2 regions of the Mesorhizobium sp. M0898 genome follow, and region 2 is predicted to be linked to the other one. Evidence: predicted binding sites of a transcription regulator. Region 2 holds the regulator's gene; the other holds the start of a gene.
What was found. The regulator PhoB, encoded in region 2, activates phosphate uptake and scavenging genes when phosphate is short. The targets are predictions, from matches to a motif close to TGTCATNNANCTGTCAT.
Positions count from the first base shown of each region.

Region 1: a site for PhoB is predicted at 7,085-7,101, ahead of olsB (l-ornithine N(alpha)-acyltransferase). Genes of this name have one in related genera too.

Region 1 covers NZ_JAMYOE010000003.1:370,577-380,358, reverse strand. The annotation lists gene NKH90_RS07110 (nitrite/sulfite reductase) at 1-755, shown strand, start outside; gene NKH90_RS07105 (phosphoadenylyl-sulfate reductase) at 730-1,494, shown strand; gene NKH90_RS07100 (DUF934 domain-containing protein) at 1,688-2,224, shown strand; gene NKH90_RS07095 (DJ-1/PfpI family protein) at 2,362-2,982, shown strand; gene NKH90_RS07090 (fatty acid desaturase) at 3,130-4,152, opposite strand; gene NKH90_RS07085 (hypothetical protein) at 4,279-4,482, opposite strand; gene grpE (nucleotide exchange factor GrpE) at 4,719-5,354, shown strand; gene NKH90_RS07075 (trimeric intracellular cation channel family protein) at 5,504-6,136, shown strand; gene olsB (l-ornithine N(alpha)-acyltransferase) at 6,146-7,021, opposite strand; gene NKH90_RS07065 (PAS domain-containing hybrid sensor histidine kinase/response regulator) at 7,171-9,459, opposite strand; gene acuI (acrylyl-CoA reductase (NADPH)) at 9,547-9,782, opposite strand, start outside.
Region 2 covers NZ_JAMYOE010000027.1:27,934-37,715, forward strand. The annotation lists gene pstA (phosphate ABC transporter permease PstA) at 1-814, shown strand, start outside; gene pstB (phosphate ABC transporter ATP-binding protein PstB) at 811-1,614, shown strand; gene phoU (phosphate signaling complex protein PhoU) at 1,647-2,354, shown strand; gene phoB (phosphate regulon transcriptional regulator PhoB) at 2,371-3,060, shown strand; gene NKH90_RS23710 (ROK family protein) at 3,070-4,314, opposite strand; gene xylF (D-xylose ABC transporter substrate-binding protein) at 4,600-5,640, shown strand; gene NKH90_RS23720 (sugar ABC transporter permease) at 5,782-7,146, shown strand; gene NKH90_RS23725 (ATP-binding cassette domain-containing protein) at 7,162-7,962, shown strand; gene NKH90_RS23730 (CHASE domain-containing protein) at 8,092-9,714, shown strand.

The sequences.
Region 1 (9,782 bases), on a different contig from region 2:
AGGCGGTCAAGCTTGCCCGTCTCGACTCCAAGAGCTTTTCCGAATGGCTGGATCAGAATGTGGTCACCCATCGCCATCCCGACTACGCGGCGGTGACCATCTCGCTCAAGGGCATCGGCGAGACGCCGGGCGATGCCTCCGACAGCCAGATGGAAGCGGTCGCCGACATTGCCGAAAAATATTCATTCGACGAGCTGCGCGTCAGCCACGAGCAGAACCTGATCCTGCCGCATGTGGCGCGTGCCGACCTCAAGGCGGTCTATGACGCGCTTGTCGATATCGGGCTGGCGACGGCCAATTCCAACCTGATCAGCGACATCATCTCCTGCCCCGGCCTCGACTATTGCGCGCTGGCAACGGCGCGTTCCATTCCCGTGGCGCAGGAAATCTCGCGGCGCTTTGCTTCGCTGGAGCGCCAGCGCGACATCGGCGAATTGAAGCTGAAGATTTCCGGCTGCATCAATGCCTGCGGCCATCACCATGTCGGCCATATCGGCATCCTCGGGGTCGAGAAGAAAGGCGCCGAGCTCTACCAGGTGACGCTCGGCGGCTCGGCCGACGAGAACACCTCGGTCGGCGAGATCATCGGCCGCGGCTTCAGTTCGGAAGAGATCACCGATGCCATCGAGCAGATCGTCGAGACCTATCTCGGGCTTCGGCTGGACAGAAACGAAAGATTCATCGACGCCTACCGCCGAGTCGGTCCCGCGCCGTTCAAGGAGGCGCTCTATGCTGGCGAAGCCAAGGCCGCTTGACCGTATCGTCGACGTCGAGGCCGGCATCGCCGCCCAAGCGGCGGGTCTCGACGCGCTCTACGGCCATCTGAAGCCGCTGGAGATCATCGAGCGGTCGACCCGGGAGTTCTTTCACGGCGAAATCGCCGCCGTCTCGTCCTTCGGCGCGGATTCGGCGGTGCTGCTGCACATGATCGCCGAGATCGACCGGACGCTGCCGGTGATCTTTCTCGACACCGGCAAGCATTTCGAGGAGACGCTCGGCTATCGTGACGCGCTGGCCGCCGATTTCGGGCTGAGCGATATCCGGGTGATCAGGCCCGACGATGCGGCGCTGGCAAGGATCGACCCGACCGGCAATCTGAACGAGACCGACACCGACGCCTGCTGCGACGTCCGCAAGGTCGAGCCGCTGGCGCGCGGCGTCGAGCCGTTCCGCGCCTGGTTCACCGGCCGCAAGCGCTTCCAGGCGGCGACCCGGGCAGCACTCCCGGTGTTCGAGGCGGTCGGCTCGCGCATCCGCATCAATCCGCTGGCGCACTGGACGACATCGGACCAGGCCGGCTACATGCGCGCACATGCGCTGCGTGAAAACCCGCTGGTCGCCTATGGCTATCTGTCGATCGGCTGTTTCCCATGCACGCAGCCGGTGCAACCGGGCGACGATGCGCGCAGCGGCCGCTGGGCCGGGCACGCCAAGACCGAATGCGGCATCCACTTGTCGGGGCTGGAAAGGTCGCTGACCGACGCCTCGCTTTAGGGTATATTGATATTCAGCCGGCCTGCAAACGGCGGCTTCCTGCGCTTCCGGCGCTCACGTACCCAAAGTACGCTCAGCTCCGGTTCTCGGAGGCCACACAGTTTGGTCGCTTCGCGCCCGCCTTCGGTTCCGGCTCGGCCTGACCTGAATCTCACGGTGCACTTTAGAATCTTTGGACTTGGGAATTTTCTTGATGAGCGATTTGATAGCCGAAAACGCCATGCGGCTGTGGACACCGGATGGGTTCCGCGAGGACGAGTGGGTTCATGCCGAAAGCGCCGAGGCGCTGGTCGGCAATGGCCGTTTCATCCTGCCGTTGCAGGCGTTTCTCGGCCTCGATCCGGAGGTGCGGCGGTCGGCGAAGGAGCGCATCGGTGTGCTGCTGCAGCCCGGCGATCAGCTCGAGAAGATCGCAGGCCTGCTCGATCAGCTGTCGCTGGTGGCGCTGGCGTTTCCGGCGTTCAATGACGGCCGCTCGTTCTCCAAGGGCGAATTGCTGCGCAGCCGTTATCATTTTGCAGGCGCTATGCGCGCCACCGGGCAGGTGCTGATCGATCAGTTGCCGCATATGCTGCGCGTCGGCTTCGATGAATTCGAGGTATCGCACCCGGTGCTGCTGAAGCGGCTCGAGCAAGGCCGCACCGGCGGACTGCCGCTGTTCTATCAGCCGGCGGTGAAGCCGGAGGCCAAAGGCCCGAAATATTCCTGGCGGCGGGTGCGCGCCGGCTGATCCGCTCCAGAGGGCCAGAAGCCCTATCTGGTCGGACCACATTCCCGATTCAGCCTTTTATTTTGCGCCTCTCCGCCTTAGGATAGGCCCATTATTTCGCGATCCGAATAAATGTGGCCACAAGGGAGGAACCGGGTATGGCTGGCAAGAAGATATTGATGCTCGTTGGCGAGTTCAGCGAGGAGTACGAGATTTTCGTCTTTGAACAGGCCATGCATGCGGTGGGCCACACCGTCCATGTCGTTTGCCCCGACAAGAAGGCCGGCGATATCCTGAAGACCTCGCTGCACGACTTCGAGGGCCACCAGACCTATACGGAAAAGCTCGGCCACGACTACATCCTCAACAAGACGTTTTCCGAGGTCAATCCGGCCGACTACGATGCCGTCTACGCGGCGGGCGGGCGCGGGCCGGAATATATCCGCATCGACAAGCGCGTGCAGGCGCTGGTGCGGCATTTCCATGAGACGGGAAAACCGATCTTCACCATCTGCCACGGCGTGCAGATCCTGATCGCGGTCGATGGCGTGGTGCGCGGCAGGGAAGTCGCGGCGCTGCAATATTGCGAGCCGGAAGTCACGCTGGCCGGCGGCATCTATATCGATGTTGCGCCGACCGGCGCCCATGTCGACGGCAATCTGGTGTCGGCCAAGGGCTGGCCGGGCCTTGCCGCCTTCATGCGCGAATGCCTGAAAGTGCTGGGCACCGAGATCCGCCAGGGCGAGACCCTGATGCGCGACCAGCGCCGGGCGGCTTAAGCTCGGAATGTGGAGCCCGCCGCACCCCTAACGCATGTCGCGCAAAAGTGTCAGCGGTTTTGCGATAACGGCATGCATAAACGACAACCTAAAGCGCGTCGCATGAGGCCGGTCGAGCGCAACGCGCTTTAGGTGCGGCGGTATGCTTTACACGGCCATCCGCGCTTCGCGGAACGATACCAGCTTGCTGCGACTCTCGTCCCACAGCGCCAGCTTGACGCAGCGCAGGCTGTCGAGGAGTGTGACGCGGCCGATCTCACGCAGCTCCGGATAGTCCCTCAACACTTCCGGAAGCCGGTAGCATGGCACCTTGGCCGAGAGGTGATGCACGTGGTGGACGCCGATATTGCCGGTGATCCAGTTCAGCACCGGCGGCAGGTCGTAATAGGACGAACCGTGCAGGGCAGCGTGCTGGAATTCCCACTCGGAGTCCTTTGTCCACTCCGTCTCCTCGAACTGATGCTGGACATAAAACAGCCAGATGCCGGCCGATCCGGCGAGGATGACGATCGGCAAATGCACGACCAGGAACGCGCCTGGGCCAACGAACCAGATGAGCAGCGCGGCGATGACCGCGATGGCGAGATTGGTCGACATCGACGACACCCAGGGGGTGAAACCGCCCCGCATCATGCCCAAGGGCAGTCTCTGCTCGAAAATGAAGATCCATATCGGGCCAAGGCCAAACATCACCAGCGGATGGCGATAGAGGCGATAGGCGAGCCGGCCCCGCCATGACAGTTGCCGATATTCAGCGACGGTCAGTGTCTTGATGTCGCCGGTGCCGCGCTCGTCGAGATTGCCGGCGCTGGCGTGATGGGTTGCGTGGGCGCGGCGCCAGCAATCGTAGGGCGTCAGCGTCAGCACGCCAAGCACACGGCCGATCCAGTCGTCGGCATAGCGATTGGCAAAAAAGGAACCGTGGCCGCAATCGTGCTGGATCATGAAGATCCGCACCAGAAAGCCGGCTGCCGGAAGGATGAGGACCAGACCCCACCAATGGCCATGGGCATAGGCGGCTGAGGACAGTGCCCACAGCGTGGCGAAGGGGATGAGGGTGACGGCGAGTTCGACGGCGCTGCGACGCCTGTCGGGCTTTTTATAGCGCGACAGGATTTTCAACCAGGCGCGCTTGCTGTTTGCCACAGCTTCGGGGGAAATCATGTTCATCATGAAACATAGGCGGAGCGGCGCGCTGCCGCAAGGCGGAGATCACGCAAAGTTACTGCGGGTAAATGTCGCGCGATGGCGAGGAATTGCGGCCGCAATCGCAGGTCGCGTTGCTGGCGACGGTGTCTACCGACGGCGCCCGCCTGCGACCACCTTGGCTTCGACGCCGTCCAGGCGGTCGAGCAATTCCTTCAGACGGTCGGGAATATCGGACTCCGTGCGGAAGGCCGGTAAGGTGCGCAGAAAGCGCTTGGTCGCCTCGGTGCCGAGCTGGCGCCGGATATCGGCGGCGAGCCCGTCGCGTTTTTCGCCATTCCTGCGGGGCATCATCCAAAATCCTGTGTCGGCTTCGAAACTCTTCCAAGGGAGGAATGGTTCCCGCATTGTAGTGTCCCAGCAAGCAAAGCCGTCGGGTACGGTAAAATTTGAATTAAAATCGAAAGGTCTGCGCCGTCCGCCATCAAGCAGCGACAGCGGCTGCAGTATCGCTTGCCCCTTGATTTTTGGCCGCTAAACCTCGATATCGGGCGCAAATCCACACCATTCGAAAATGACGGGAAACGGCGATGAGCGACCAGGCAAAAGACGAACGCGCGCCCGATGAAGCCGAGAAGACCGAGGCTGCCGCGGAGCCAAGGGAAGGTGGCGTCGACGGCGACTATGAAGCGCTTGTGCGGCTTCTGAAGGAAAACGAAGAGCTGAAGGATCGCGCGCTGCGCGTCGCGGCCGACATGGAGAACTTGCGTCGCCGCACCGCCCGCGACGTCCACGACGCGCGCGCCTATGCAGTCGCCAACTTTGCCCGCGACATGCTTTCGGTGTCAGACAATCTGCGCCGTGCGCTGGATGCCATCCCGGAGGAGGCCAAGGCTTCGGGCGATGCCGGCTTCAAGGCGCTGATCGACGGCGTCGAGATCACCGAGCGCGCCATGCTGTCGGCGCTGGAACGCCACGGCGTGAAGAAGCTCGAGCCCGAGGGCGAGAAATTCGATCCGAATTTCCACCAGGCGATGTTCGAGGTGCCCAATCCCGACGTACCGGCCAACACGGTCGTGCAGGTCGTGCAGCCCGGCTATTCGATCGGCGAGCGTGTGCTGCGGCCGGCCATGGTCGGCGTCGCCAAGGGCGGCCCCAAGCATGTCGCAAGCGAAGCGCCAGTCGAGCCGGGGCCGGTCAACGAGCAGGCTGAGAAAGATGCGTGAACTGGGAATAGTGCACCGTTCGGCAGCAACCGCCACCAAAGCGTGAGGGATGATCGACCGCCCCCCAACCTGTCCGAGTTTATCTGGAGTCAATCCAGATTCGCAGGAGCCACTCGCTATTCCCCACTCGCTATTTCATTATTCACCCCATGAACCCGATCGAGCTTCTCGACTATGCCGGCGTCGCCGTCTTCGCGGCGACCGGTGCGCTGGCCGCCTCGCGCAAACAGCTCGACATTATCGGTTACCTGTTTCTGGCTAGCGTTGCCGGCATCGGGGGCGGAACGTTTCGCGACGTCATCCTCAACGTGCCCGTGTTCTGGGTGGGAAACCGCGACTATGTGCTAATCTGTGCAGCGGTGGCGGTCGTCGTCTTCTTCAGCGCACATCGTTTGGAGTCCCGCTACAAATTGCTGCTCTGGCTCGACGCCATAGGTCTTGCCGCATTTTCGGTGATGGGCGCGGCCAAGGGGCTGACGATCACCGGGTCACCTGCAGTTTCGATCGTCACCGGCATGCTCACCGCAACCCTTGGCGGCATTCTGCGCGATCTATTGACAGGCGAGCCTTCGGTGCTCCTGCGACCGGAGATCTACGTTACCGCAGCGCTTGCCGGCGCCGGCCTCTACACACTTGGCGATTTCGCCGGACTGCCGCCGCTTGCGTCGGGCCTAGCAGGTTTCATGGCGGCTTTCTGCGTACGCGGCGGCGCGCTGAAATTCGGCTGGGCCTTTCCGTCCTACAAAAGCAAGCCTGGCCGGCGTCCGGAAGATATTCCCTGATTTAAGGTGTCACGCCGCAAACCGCTGCGCTTCTCCGCCATAATAATTGACGTAGCGGGCACCGATCTCCTTGACCGGCATCACCACGAACACGTCGACCGTCGAGAATTCACGGTCGATGACGCAACCGTCGCCAATGCGCGCGCCGACGCGCAGATAGCCCTTGACCAGCGGCGGCATCGCCGCGATCGCCGCCTTGGTATTGACGGCCTCGATCGGCATCAGATCCATTGAACAATAGCGCCCGGCGACGGCACGCACGTCCCATGATGAATTCGTCCGGCAGTGGTGGGCAAGATAGGTCAGCGCCTCCGCATGTGCCGCCGGCACGGTGCCGTGGAACGACGCGCAGCCAGTCATCACACCGATGCCGTAATGGTTGATGTAGGCCCAGATGCCTTGCCACAGCGCCTCGATGGTGCGCTTCGAGCGGTATTCCGGCAGAACGCAGGAGCGGCCGAGCTCGAGGAAGCGCTGGCCGGGATGCCGCGCGATCAGCTTGGTCAGTTCGAATTCGCCTTCGGAATAGAAGCCGCCGGCGGCCGCGGCAATCTCCTGCCGCAGCAGGCGGTAGGTGCCGACGATGCGGCGATGCTCGGGGCCGGAAAGCGAAGTATCGAAGACCAGCAGATGATCGCAGAGGGGATCGAAGCGATCGGCATCGCGGCGGTCCTGCATCTGGAACAGGTCCTTCCTGGCACCAAGCTCGTCGTAGAACACCCGGTAGCGCACTTCCTGCGCGGCAGCGATCTCGGCCTCGTTGCGGGCGAGCCGCACTTCGAGATTGCCGATGCGGCCGAGCGATGCGCCTTTTATGACGGCATCGGCGTTCCGGCCGACGAGCAAAGGCCCGCTGGCGTTCGGCCGAGCATCACATTCCGGCATGACTGTATGCACGAGTGATTCTCCTTCGAGCCATCCCTCTTGGCACGGGGATACGGTGTAGGTGCAACAGGATTGTGACAGTACCGTGATACGGCTCTGCGGGCAATACTTCGTCGGCTGGGCAATCTATCAACCGTCGATGTTGTGCCTCAGGCGGCCGCTTGCCCTTCGACCGCATGAACCAGGGCATCGGGGTCGAGCGGCTTGGTGACGAAGCCGCTGGCACCGTGAGCGAGCACGGCGTGGCGGGTCTTTTCCTGGCTGTCGGCCGACAGCACCATGATCGGCACCGGCGGCACCGCGGTCTCCTCCTCATGGCGGCGGATGGCGGCGATGGCGTCCAGGCCGTCCATGACAGGCATATGCAAGTCCATCAGCACCACGTCGTAACGGTGCTTGTGGCCGGTGCTGATGACCGCCTCGACGGCGGCCTTGCCGTTGCCGACCACTTTCACGCGATGCCCGGCCTTCAGCAGCGTGGCGCGGGCCAGCATGGCGTTGATGTCGTTGTCCTCGGCTATCAGCACCGACAGGCCGTGCTGGCGGGCGCCAATGGCGTGCCCCGCCTGCGCGCCGCGCCTTTGCAGTTGCGGCTCGGCGATGACCGGCGCGTGGCTGGTCAAAAGCACGCGCAGCAATGTCTCACCGCGCACCGGCCTCGCAAGGAAGGTGGCGTAACCATTGGCACGGAACTCGCCAAGCATGCCACGGTCGGTCGGTGCGATCAGCGTCACTGCCTCGCAATCGGCAAATCCGCTCTGGCGCAGGCGCCTGAGCAGCCTGCCGTCGCTTTGCTCCATGGCAGCATCGATCAGCAGCACGTCGCAGCTCTCGGCGAAAGGGGTGGCCTGGGCGGCGGCGGTGGCCAGATCGACCGTGCCGCCATTGGCGCGAATGGTGCGGGCGAGGGCTTCGGCCTCGACCAGGTTCTTCGACACGATCACCGCATGCCGGCCCGACAGCGCGTCCTGGCGGATCTGCGGCGCCTCGACGGCGGAAATAGCGGGAATCTCGAAGACGAATTCGGACCCCTGGCCAAGCCGGCTTGACACAGAGATAGTGCCGCCCATGGCGGTCACCAGGCGCTTGGAAATGGCGAGACCGAGGCCGGCACCGCCATGCGCACGGGTCGAGGTGCCGTCAGCCTGTTCGAAATCCTCGAATATGCGCTCCATGTCCTCCTCGCGCAGACCGGGGCCGGTGTCGGTGATGGTGAAGCGGATGCGGTCGGTGGTTTCGGTGCGGACGCGGGCGATGCTTGCCAGGACGCCGCCGCTGTCGGTGAACTTGACGGCGTTGCCGATGAGATTGAGCAGCACCTGCCTGACCCTGCCGGGGTCGGCGGTGATCAGCTGCGGCACGTCGGGTTCGACATGACAGCCGAGGCCGATATCCTTGGCAAAAGCCCGCGCCGCCAAAAGCTCGATGACATTGTCGGCGATCTCGCGCACCGACATCGGTTGCGGTTCGGGATCGAAGCGGCCGGCCTCGATCTTGGAGTAGTCGAGCAGGTCCTCGATCAGCGCCAGCAGCGCGCTGGCCGAGGTCGAAATGGCGCCGACATAGGTCCGCTGCTCGGGCGAAAGGCTGGTGTCGGCGAGAAGCCGGGCCATGCCCATGATGCCGTTCATCGGCGTGCGGATCTCGTGGCTGACGGTGGCGAGGAAGCGCGATTTGGCCTGGCTCGCATATTCGGCCCGCTCGCGGGCGGTGATCAGCGAGGATTCGGCGCGCTTGCGAGCGGTGATGTCGCGGGCGATGGCGCGATGCGAAACGGCGCCGCTGTCCTTGTCGCGCACCGACAGCTCGATCCAAGAGAACCAGCGTGGGCCGTCCGGCGTGCGAATGGCGACGTCGGTGGAACTCAGGCATTCATGGTCGGAAAACGCGGCGTCGGGGACGATGCCGACATCGATGCCTAGTTCGGCCAGGGTCTTGCCGGCAAGGTCGCGCTGGTCGGTTTCGACAAGGTCGGCGAAAACCTTGTTGGCGTAGACAATGTGGCCGTCGCGGTCACGATGGACGACGAGATCGCCGAGTGCATCGATCAGCCCGCGAAAGCGCTCCTCGCTCTCCTGCATCTCCCACATGCGGTCGGCCAGCGTCTCTATTTCGGCGCGGCTGCGGGCGGTCGTGGCATCGAGCAGGGCCACCGCGCGGCGCTCGGTGCGCCTGTTGCGCAGATGCATGGCGAGCCCGGCGATGGCTGTCGCCAAAAGGCCGATAGTGATGAAGATCGGCGCCCCGGTCAGATGCGAAAAGCCTGCCAGCACGACAATGGCGACGAGCGTCAGGAAGGGCAGGCCTTCGCGGTTGGAGGCCGGCAGTTCCGGCGCCAGCGGTGGCGCGGCGACAAGCTGCCGTCCTGGCGCCGCGGGGGCCGTCCCGTCGGCCCGTTCGGCTGGTTCCGCCTCTCTGATGCCGGGTTCCGCAATCATACGGAAATCCTGCCAGACAGAGCTTATCGAAGGTTGTGGTTGATCGCTCGAATTTTACCGGTCGCGCTCTTTTTTTCCCTTGGGGGCTCACATATCCACCACCACGCGGCCGCGGATCTTACCCTCGACGATGTCATGCGCGGCGCCGATGATGCCGTCGAAGCCGATGCTCGTCGAAAGGCTGGCAAGCTTTGCGTGGTCGAGATCGGCGCCGATACGGCGCCAGGCCTCGAGGCGGACCGCCTTCGGCGCCATCACCGAATCGATGCCGAGCAGCGAGACGCCGCGCAGGATGAAGGGCGCGACGCTTGCCGGCAGGTCCA
Region 2 (9,782 bases):
CAGGAATTCGGTGATGATGGCGCTTTGCGTCGTCGCCGCGGGCATCGGGCTTGCCTGGCTGGCGCTCATTCTCGGCGCACTGGTCTATAAGGGCACAGCTGGGCTTTCGCTCGCGGTCTTCACCGAGATGACGCCACCACCGGGCGAGGCCGGCGGCTTGCTCAATGCCATCACGGGCAGCCTGCTGATGACGATCATCGCCGTTGTCGTCGGCACGCCGATCGGCGTGCTGGCGGGAACCTACATGGCCGAGTATGGACGCTTTTCGCGCATCACCACCGTCGTCCGCTTCATCAACGACATCCTGTTGTCGGCGCCGTCGATCATCATCGGCTTGTTTGTCTATGAGCTGATGGTGCGGCCAATGGGACATTTCTCGGCCATTGCCGGCGCCGTTGCGCTTGCCATCCTGGTCATTCCGGTGGTCGTGCGCACCACTGAAGACATGCTCAACCTGGTGCCGAACGCGTTGCGTGAAGCCGGTGCCGCGATCGGCGCGCCGCGCTGGGTGGTGATCCGTTCCGTCGCCTACCGCGCCGCATTGTCCGGCATCGTCACCGGCATATTGCTGGCGATAGCACGCATTTCCGGCGAGACGGCGCCGCTGCTCTTCACCGCGCTCAATAACCAGTTCTGGAGCAGCAATATCAACGCGCCGATGGCCAGCCTGCCGGTGACCATCTTCCAGTTCGCTCTCAGCCCTTACGAGGAATGGCAGCAACTGGCGTGGACCGGCGCACTCATAATCACCCTGACGGTTCTGGGCTTGAGCATCCTCGCCCGCAGCCTTACCGGACGCAGAGAGGACAGATGACACAGATGTTGTCCCCAGACATGACGATGGCCGAAACGGTCGCCGAGAAGACGAAGATCGAGGTCAAGAATCTCAACTTCTACTACGGCCAGAGCAAGGCGCTGAAGGACATCAGCCTGTCGCTGCCTGAGCGCAGTGTCACGGCCTTCATCGGCCCTTCGGGCTGCGGGAAATCGACGCTGCTGCGTGTATTCAACCGCATCTATGAGCTCTACCCAAAACAGACGGCCGAGGGCCAGGTGCTGCTCGACGGCAAGAACATTCTCGACCGGTCGCAGGATCTCAACCTCCTCAGGACCAAGATCGGCATGGTGTTCCAGAAGCCGACGCCGTTCCCGATGTCGATCTACGAGAACATCGCCTTCGGCGTCAGGCTCTACGAGAACCTCGGCAAGTCCGAGATGGACGGCCGCGTCGAACAGGCGTTGAAGCGCGCCGCGCTGTGGAGCGAGGTCAAGGACAAGCTCAACGCCAGCGGCTTGAGCCTATCCGGCGGCCAGCAGCAGCGGCTCTGTATCGCCCGCACCGTGGCCGTGAAGCCGGAAGTCATTCTGCTCGACGAACCGGCTTCGGCCCTCGACCCGCTGTCGACTGCCAAGATCGAGGAACTGATCGACGAATTGCAAGCCGACTACACGATCGTCATCGTCACCCACAACATGCAGCAGGCGGCGCGCGTGTCGCGCCAGACGGCCTTCATGTATCTGGGTGAACTGGTCGAGTTCGACCGGACCGAGAAGATCTTCACGTCGCCCCGCGAGAAGCGCACGCAGGACTACATCACTGGCCGCTTCGGCTGAGCCGTTCCGATCATGCATATGAGGACAGGACCATGGGCGAACACACAGTCGCTTCTTTCGACGAGGATCTCGAGCAGATCAGCAAGCTGATCCGCAACATGGCCGACCTCGCCGGTTCGATGGTCGGCGGGGCGACCAAGGCGCTGTTGAATTCCGACAACGTGCTGGCGCAACGCGTCGTTTCCGACGACGCCATCATGGATGCGCGTCAACGCGAACTGGACGACCGCGCCATCACCCTGATCGCCAAACGCCAGCCGATGGCCCACGATCTTCGCCATGTGGTCGGAGCGATCCGCATGGCGGGCGACCTCGAACGCATCGGCGACCTTGCCAAGAATATCGCCAAGCGCGTGAGTGCGGTCGGCCTCAGCGCCACGCCGCGGGACCTGTCGCATTCCATCGACGCGATGGCGCAGTTGGTTCTCATCCAGGTGCAGGGTGTCATCGAGGAATATGCTGCAGGCGATGCGGCCGCGTTGGCCAAGCTTCGTGCCGCCGACGAGCGCATCGACGTTAAATACACGTCCGTGTTCCGCGAGCTGTTGACCTACATGATGGAAGATCCGCGCAACATCACCGCTTGCACGCACCTGCTGTTCTGCGCCAAGAATCTGGAGCGGATCGGCGACCATGTCACCAACATCGCCGAAAATGCGTATTATGTGCTGACCGGCGAGCAATTGCCGGTCAATCGTCCGAAGCAGGACGAAACGACAATGTCCGCACCGGTGACATGATGGGGGTGCCCAGCCGATGATCGCACCACGCATAATGGTGGTGGAGGACGAGGAGCCGTTGGGTGTGCTGCTCCGCTACAATCTCGAATCCGAAGGCTACCAGGTCGAGGTGGTGACACGCGGCGACGAAGCCGAGATCCGTTTGCAGGAGAATGTGCCCGACCTTTTGGTGCTCGACTGGATGATACCAGCGGTTTCCGGCATCGAGCTCTGTCGTCGGTTGCGGGTGCGCCCCGAAACCGAGCGGCTGCCGATCATCATGCTGACCGCGCGCGGCGAGGAGAGCGACCGGGTGCGCGGTCTTTCGACCGGCGCCGACGACTATCTGGTCAAGCCGTTTTCGACACCGGAATTCATGGCCAGGGTCAAGGCGCTGCTGCGGCGCGCCAAGCCGGAAGTGCTGTCCAGCGTGCTGAAGGTCGGCGACATCGTGCTCGATCGCGAATCGCACAGGGTCTATCGCAAGAAGAGCGAAATCAGGCTCGGACCGACCGAATTCCGGCTGCTCGAGTTCATGATGCGGCATCCGGGCCGTGTCTTCTCGCGCAGCCAGTTACTCGATAATGTCTGGGGGGAGACAATCTACATCGACGAACGCACCGTCGACGTGCATGTCGGGCGGCTGCGCAAAGCCGTCAACAACGGCCGGATGCCGGATGTCATCCGCACCATCCGCGGCGCCGGCTATGCGATCAGGGAAGATTGACCCGCCTGGTCAGGCTACGTTCTTTCTGACGCTGGGCCTCATTTGCGCGCCCGGCGCGAAAATCTCCTGGTCGACGAAGCTTAACGCCCGCATCGCGCAGCCTTCGCGGATCAGAGGCAATTCGTTCGGCTCTGTATCGAAGGAGATCGAGCCTGAATGCTGGCCGCCGGCGGTCTGGGCGATTGCCTTCCGCAAGGCCGGCTCGATCAGATCGAAGGCGGCGGCACTGGCGCCGACCATCGCGACCGGTGCCGGATCGATCAGCGCGAACAGCGAGCCGAGACCGAAACCCAGCGCTTCGCCGGCCTTGCGGTAGGCCTCGCGTTCCGGCCCATCTTTCTCGCGCGCCCGGGCCGCCAGTGCGCGCATGTCGGCGTCGCTGACGTCGGCGACCGGTTCGCTGTCTTCGCTCATCTGCCTGGCGTTGCGCCAGATGGCGTAGTTGCCGGCATACGCCTCGATGCAGCCGCGCCGCCCGCAACGGCAGAGCGCGCCGCCCGGACGATGGATCATGTGGCCAAATTCGCCGCCCGAGGAATGCGTCCCGGTGAACAGTTCGCCCTTCAGCACCAGCCCCATGCCGATGCCATGCGAAAGCAGGATGGCGATGAAGTCATCGCGATAGCGATCCGGATTGCGCCAGCGCAAAGCCACCGCCATCATGTTGCAGTCGTTCTCCACCGTTGCCGGGATGCCGAATTCGTCCTCCAGCATGTCGGCAAAGGCGATGTCGGTCTGCGGCGTGATCGGCGACCACAGCATGGCGCGTGCAGGGGAGTCGGTAATGCCCTGAATCGCCAGGGCGATGCGGGCGACACTGCGGACGTCAAGATCTGGATCCTGCAGCCGGCGCCGGACGATGGCCATGCATTCACGGATCAGCTCGTCGCGCGGCATAGTCAGCGTGTCCAGCCGGCGCTGTTCCTCGGCGACCACCTGTCCCGTGTAGTCGATAATGGCGGCCGAAAGGAAATTCAGCGACAACACCACAGTCAGCACCGCCGCCGCTTCCGGGTTGAGGGCGAGGCCGACTTGCGGACGACCGCGTTTCAACGAAACGGGCTCACTTGGCTTGCTCTCGGCGAGGATGCCTTCCCGTATCAGGTCGGAAGAAATCGCCGATATGGTCGAATGACTGAGGCCGGTGGTAGCTGCGATCTCAGTACGCGATGGCTGGCCGGCCCGGCGCACCGCCGAGATCACCATCGCCCGGTTGCGCCGGCGCAAATCGTCATGGCGGATTCCGACCGACATTGTTTTGCTTTCCTCCCGGTTGCCGCGGCCGCTCATGAACCGGAAGCCGTCGGTAATGTCCGACAAATAGTGTCGGATGAGGCAAATAGTGTCAGATGCAGGTGGCGCTGTCATCGTTTATTCCGACGCTCGAAAAAACTCGCAGAGTCATCAAAATCCATCAGAATCGATGTTGACAGCAGCCGGAGATCGGGCCAGTATTTTTTCGAGGCTCGAAAAAATTAGAGCTTCTAAGCTGGTCTTTGAGCCAATTGGTCACGCCGTACGCGGCGCAGGGAGGATATGATGAAGAAATTCACGACCGCCATTCTGGCGGGTGTCGCCATGACGCTGGCGCTGGCGTCGGTGGCGCAGGCTAAAGACAAGGTCATCGGCGTTTCCTGGTCGAACTTCCAGGAAGAGCGCTGGAAGACCGACGAGGCCGCAATGAAGGCGGCCATCGAGGCCGCAGGCGACAAGTATATTTCCGCCGACGCACAGTCCAACCCCGGCAAGCAGCTCACCGACGTCGAGAGCCTGATCTCGCAGGGCGCCAACGCACTGATCATCCTGGCGCAGGACGCCTCGGCCATCGGGCCGGCCGTGCAAAAGGCGCTGGACGAAGGTATTCCGGTTGTCGGCTACGACCGGCTGATCGAGAACAAGGACGTCTTTTACCTGACCTTCGACAACAAGGAAGTCGGCCGCATGCAGGCCCGGGAAGTCTTCAAGGTGAAGCCGGAAGGCAACTATGTCTTCATCAAGGGTTCGGGTTCCGATCCGAATGCCGATTTCCTGTTTGCCGGTTCGATGGAGGTGCTGAAGGCGGCAATAGACAGCGGCAAGATCAAGAATGTCGGCGAGGCCTATACCGACGGCTGGCTGCCGGCCAACGCTCAGAAGAACATGGAACAGTTCCTGACCGCCAACGACAACAAGGTCGATGCCGTGGTCGCGGCCAATGACGGCACTGCCGGCGGCGTCGTCGCCGCGCTGACAGCGCAAGGGCTGGCCGGATCGGTTCCGGTTTCGGGCCAGGACGGCGACCACGCCGCGCTGAACCGCATCGCGCTCGGCACACAGACCGTGTCGGTGTGGAAGGATGCGCGCGAGCTCGGCAAGAATGCCGCCGAGATCGCCTCGCAGCTGGCCGACGGCAAGCAGATGACCGACATTGCCGGCGTGAAGGATTTCACCACGCCCGGCGGCAATACCGTCAAGTCGCTGTTCCTGACCCCGGTCGCCATCACCAAGGACAACCTCAACGTCGTCATCGACGCCGGCTGGATCAAGAAAGAAGAGGTCTGCGCCGGCGTGACGGCTGGCACTGTTGCAGTCTGCAACTGAGCCGACGTTTCCGAGAAGTCCGAACGCCGCGGCCGCTCGCCGCGGCGTTTTTCAACAAGAGTTGTTTTTCCGCTTCCGGCGGATAACTTCTAGGCTGCTTCCGGCATCCGCGGCAGACGGCAACCCGGCGGGAGAAACATCATGACCGACACGACGTCCAACACGCCGGTCGACAGCACGGCAGACCGGGCACGGGAATCCGAGCTCGGCATCGTTGCCCGATTTCTCAAGGCAACCGAACTCGACACGCGCATGCTCGGCATGGTCGGCGCGCTGCTGGTCATCTGGGTCGGCCTGCATGTCATTTCCAGCGTACGGCTCGGCGTCAATCCGTTCGACTTCGACAGCCGGACCTTCCTGACGCCACGCAATCTCTGGAACCTGTCGGTGCAGACTTCCGCCGTGGCCATAATGGCCGCCGGAATGGTGCTGGTTATCGTCATGCGCAATATCGACCTGTCGGTCGGTTCCGCCGAAGGTCTGATCGGCGTGGTCATGGGCTTTGCGCAGGTGCATTTCCTGGTGCGAATGATCGGTCTGCAATTAGGCAATCCCTGGATCTGGATCCTGGCACTGGCCATCGGCCTGGCGCTTGGCCTTCTGATCGGAGCGTTCCAGGGATACATCATCGCTTATCTCGAGGTGCCGGCCTTCATCGTGACGCTGGGCGGCCTTCTGGTCTGGCGGGGTGCCGCATGGTGGGTCGCCAGCGGTCAGACGATTGCGCCGCTTGATGCCACTTTCCAGCTGATGGGGGGCGGGCCGGCGGGTTCGATCGGCGCGCGATGGAGCTGGATCGTCGGAATTGTCGCGTGCCTAGCGGTTGTGTTCATGCTGCTCAACGGGCGGGTGCAGCGCAAGCGGTTCCGCTTTCCGTTGCGCCCGATCTGGGCCGAGACGTTCCTCGGTGTCCTCACCTGCGCTGCCATCATGGGCGCCATATGGCTTGCCAATTCCTATCCTTGGCCGGTCGGCATCGTGAACAGATATGCGGCGGCCAACAATATAACGGTTCCCGAAGGCGGGCTGTTCATCGCCCATGGCATCGCCATACCCGTGCTGATGGCTGTAGCCGTAGGGCTGATCATGACCTTCATCGCCAAGCGTACCCGTTTCGGCCGCTATGTCTTCGCCATCGGCGGCAATCCGGAAGCAGCCAACCTTGCCGGTATCAACACGCGCTGGGTGACCATGAAGGTGTTCATGATCATGGGCGTGCTGGCGACGATCGCCGCGGCGATCTCGTCAGCCAGGCAGAACTCGTCGACCAATGCGCTGGGCACGTTGGACGAGCTGCTGGTCATCGCGGCGGCGGTGATCGGCGGCACGTCGCTCGCCGGCGGCTCCGGCACAGTGCTCGGCGCCATGCTCGGCGCGCTTTTGATGCAGTCGCTGCAGTCCGGCATGGTGCTGCTCGGCATCGATTCACCGCTGCAGAGCATCGTTGTCGGCGCCGTGCTGGTGCTCGCGGTGTGGCTCGATACCGTCTATCGCAAACGTGTGTAGGGAGGAGGAACGATCATGGCAGACAAAACCGCTCCCACGGGCACGCCGCTGATCGACATGCGCAACATCTCCATCGCTTTCGGCGGCATTCGCGCCGTCGACGATGCCTCTGTCGACCTTTTCCCGGGCGAGGTGATGGCTTTGCTCGGTCACAACGGTGCCGGCAAATCGACGTTGATAAAAATCCTGTCCGGCGCCTACAAGCGCGATGCGGGCCAGATTTTGGTCAACGGCGAGGAGGCTTCGATCTCCAATCCCCGCGACGCCAAGAAGTACGGCATCGAGACGATCTACCAGACGCTGGCGCTGGCCGACAATGTCGATGCGGCCGCCAACCTGTTTCTCGGCCGCGAGCTGATGACCGGCTGGGGAACGCTCGACGACGTCGCCATGGAGGCCGAGGCGCGCAAAGTGATGGGCAGGCTCAATCCGCGTTTCCAACGCTTCAAGGAGCCGGTGGTAAAGCTTTCGGGCGGCCAGCGGCAGTCGGTGGCGATCGCCCGCGCCATCCTGTTCAATGCTCGCATCCTGATCATGGACGAGCCGACGGCTGCACTCGGGCCGCAAGAGACGGCGCAGGTCGGCGAACTGGTCAGGCAGCTCAAGGCCGACGGCATCGGCATCTTCCTGATCAGCCATGATATTCACGACGTGTTCGAGCTTGCCGACCGTGTCTGCGTCATGAAGAACGGTCGGGTTGTCGGAACGGCGCGCACAACCGACGTCACCCAGGACGAGGTGCTCGGCATGATCATCCTCGGCAAGTGCCCACCCGGCGCCATTCCGGGGCCGGGCGCGCTGAAGATCGCCGCATGAACGAGAATTAGCCGGCTAATCACACGCCGCCAAAATGTGCCAGCCGTCACCATGCTTTGGCCTCGCCATTGTGTTGGCGTCAGGACTTGCCCATAAAGATGCCGAACCGTCCACGGGACGTATCAGCAATTGAAGAAGCTTTTTCCGACCGTCGCTTTTATCGCCGTCGCGCTGATCAGCCTGACGATGGCGGGTTTTGCCTATTTTGCCACCCAGGAGGCGGCCCGCATTAAATTCGAGGCGACGGCAGACGACGCGCTTAACCGGATCGAAAGCCGCATCGACCTGGACCTGTCGCTGCTGCGTTCGACCCGGGCGCTGTTCGACGCACGCAATGGCGGTATCTCGCAGGGCGAGTTCAAGGCTTTCTTCAACGCGCTCGACGTCGACAATAATTTCGCCGGCCTGCGCGGCATCGGTTTCCTCCGCCTGGCGAAAACTGGCAACGAGGCGGCGGTCGAGCGCGACATCCTGCACGATCACGGCGCAAGCCATCCGATCTATCCCGACACGAACTTACCGTGGCGTACGCCCATCGTGCTGTTCGAACCGCTGGATCCGTCCAACAAATCCAGCATCGGCTACGACATGTTCACCGGGCCGGCGCGGCGCGAGGCGATCGAAAAGGCGATGGCCGACGACCAGCAGCACGCCAGCGGGCTCGTGCAGTTCGGCAAGGATACGGGTGCCGCGCAGACCTTTACCGGGTTCCTCGTCTTCGTCCGGCTCAATGTCGAAACCGCGCCGGACGCCGTGAACGCGACGAGATCCTCGACTGCCGGCTTCCTTTATGCGGCCTTCCGCGCCCGTGATCTGTTCCAGGCTGCGCTCAGCCGGGCACCATTGCTGCCGGTCAACACCGAGATCTATGACGGCACGGTGGACAGCGACAACCTGCTGTTCCAATCGGAAACGCCGCCTGTTTCGAGCCTCGGCGACAGGCTGCTGGTCACCCGCAAGGTCACCGTCGCCGGCCGGCCGTGGGTCGTCCTGTTCAGGCCGACAAGTGCTTTCTCGCAACCTTCCTCGCGCGCCATCCCGGTGATGCTCGGATTGTTCGGACTGCTGCTTGCGGGCGCCATCGCGCTGGTGGCCCGCTATCAGGAGCGGGCCTATGAGGCGGTCTCGCTGCTTCACGAAACGACCGAAAAGAGCCTGCTGGAAAAAGACCTGATGCTGCAGGAGATGAAGCATCGCATCAAGAACTCGATCACGCGGGTGCTGGCAATCGCGCGCCAGACAGCATCGCACACCACCGACGTCCAGGAATTCTCGGCTTCTTTCTCGGCCCGGCTGCAGGCGATGGCGGCTTCCCAGGACATGCTGACGCGCTCACGCTGGCAGAAAGCCGATCTCGGCGACCTGCTGCGCATCGAGCTAGGCCAGGTGTTCGGCAGCGAGCTTCCTGAAGGGCTGCTGTCGGGACCGCAGATTCTTCTCGATGAAAAGACGACGCAGGCACTCGGCCTCGTCTTTCACGAACTGGCGACGAATGCGCTGAAGCATGGCGAAGCCGGCAATTCAGTCGGTGCGCTGAAGGTCGACTGGTCGCTCGAAGCCCGTAGCGGCACCCGGACATTGGCTCTCAACTGGCGCGAGGCCGGTCAGAAGAAGCTTGAGAGACCGGCAAAGAGTGGTTTTGGCACCAGACTGATCGATCTCAACGTCACGCGCGAATTGCGTGGCACAATCAGGCGCGATTTTCGCGAAGATGGCTTGAACGTGGAAATCAAGGTTCCGCTGCCGGCCTGAAACGCCGTCTCGTGGGCCGCATCGCAACAGCGCTTTAAAGAGCAAACGCGGAGACAGGTGGCCTGCCT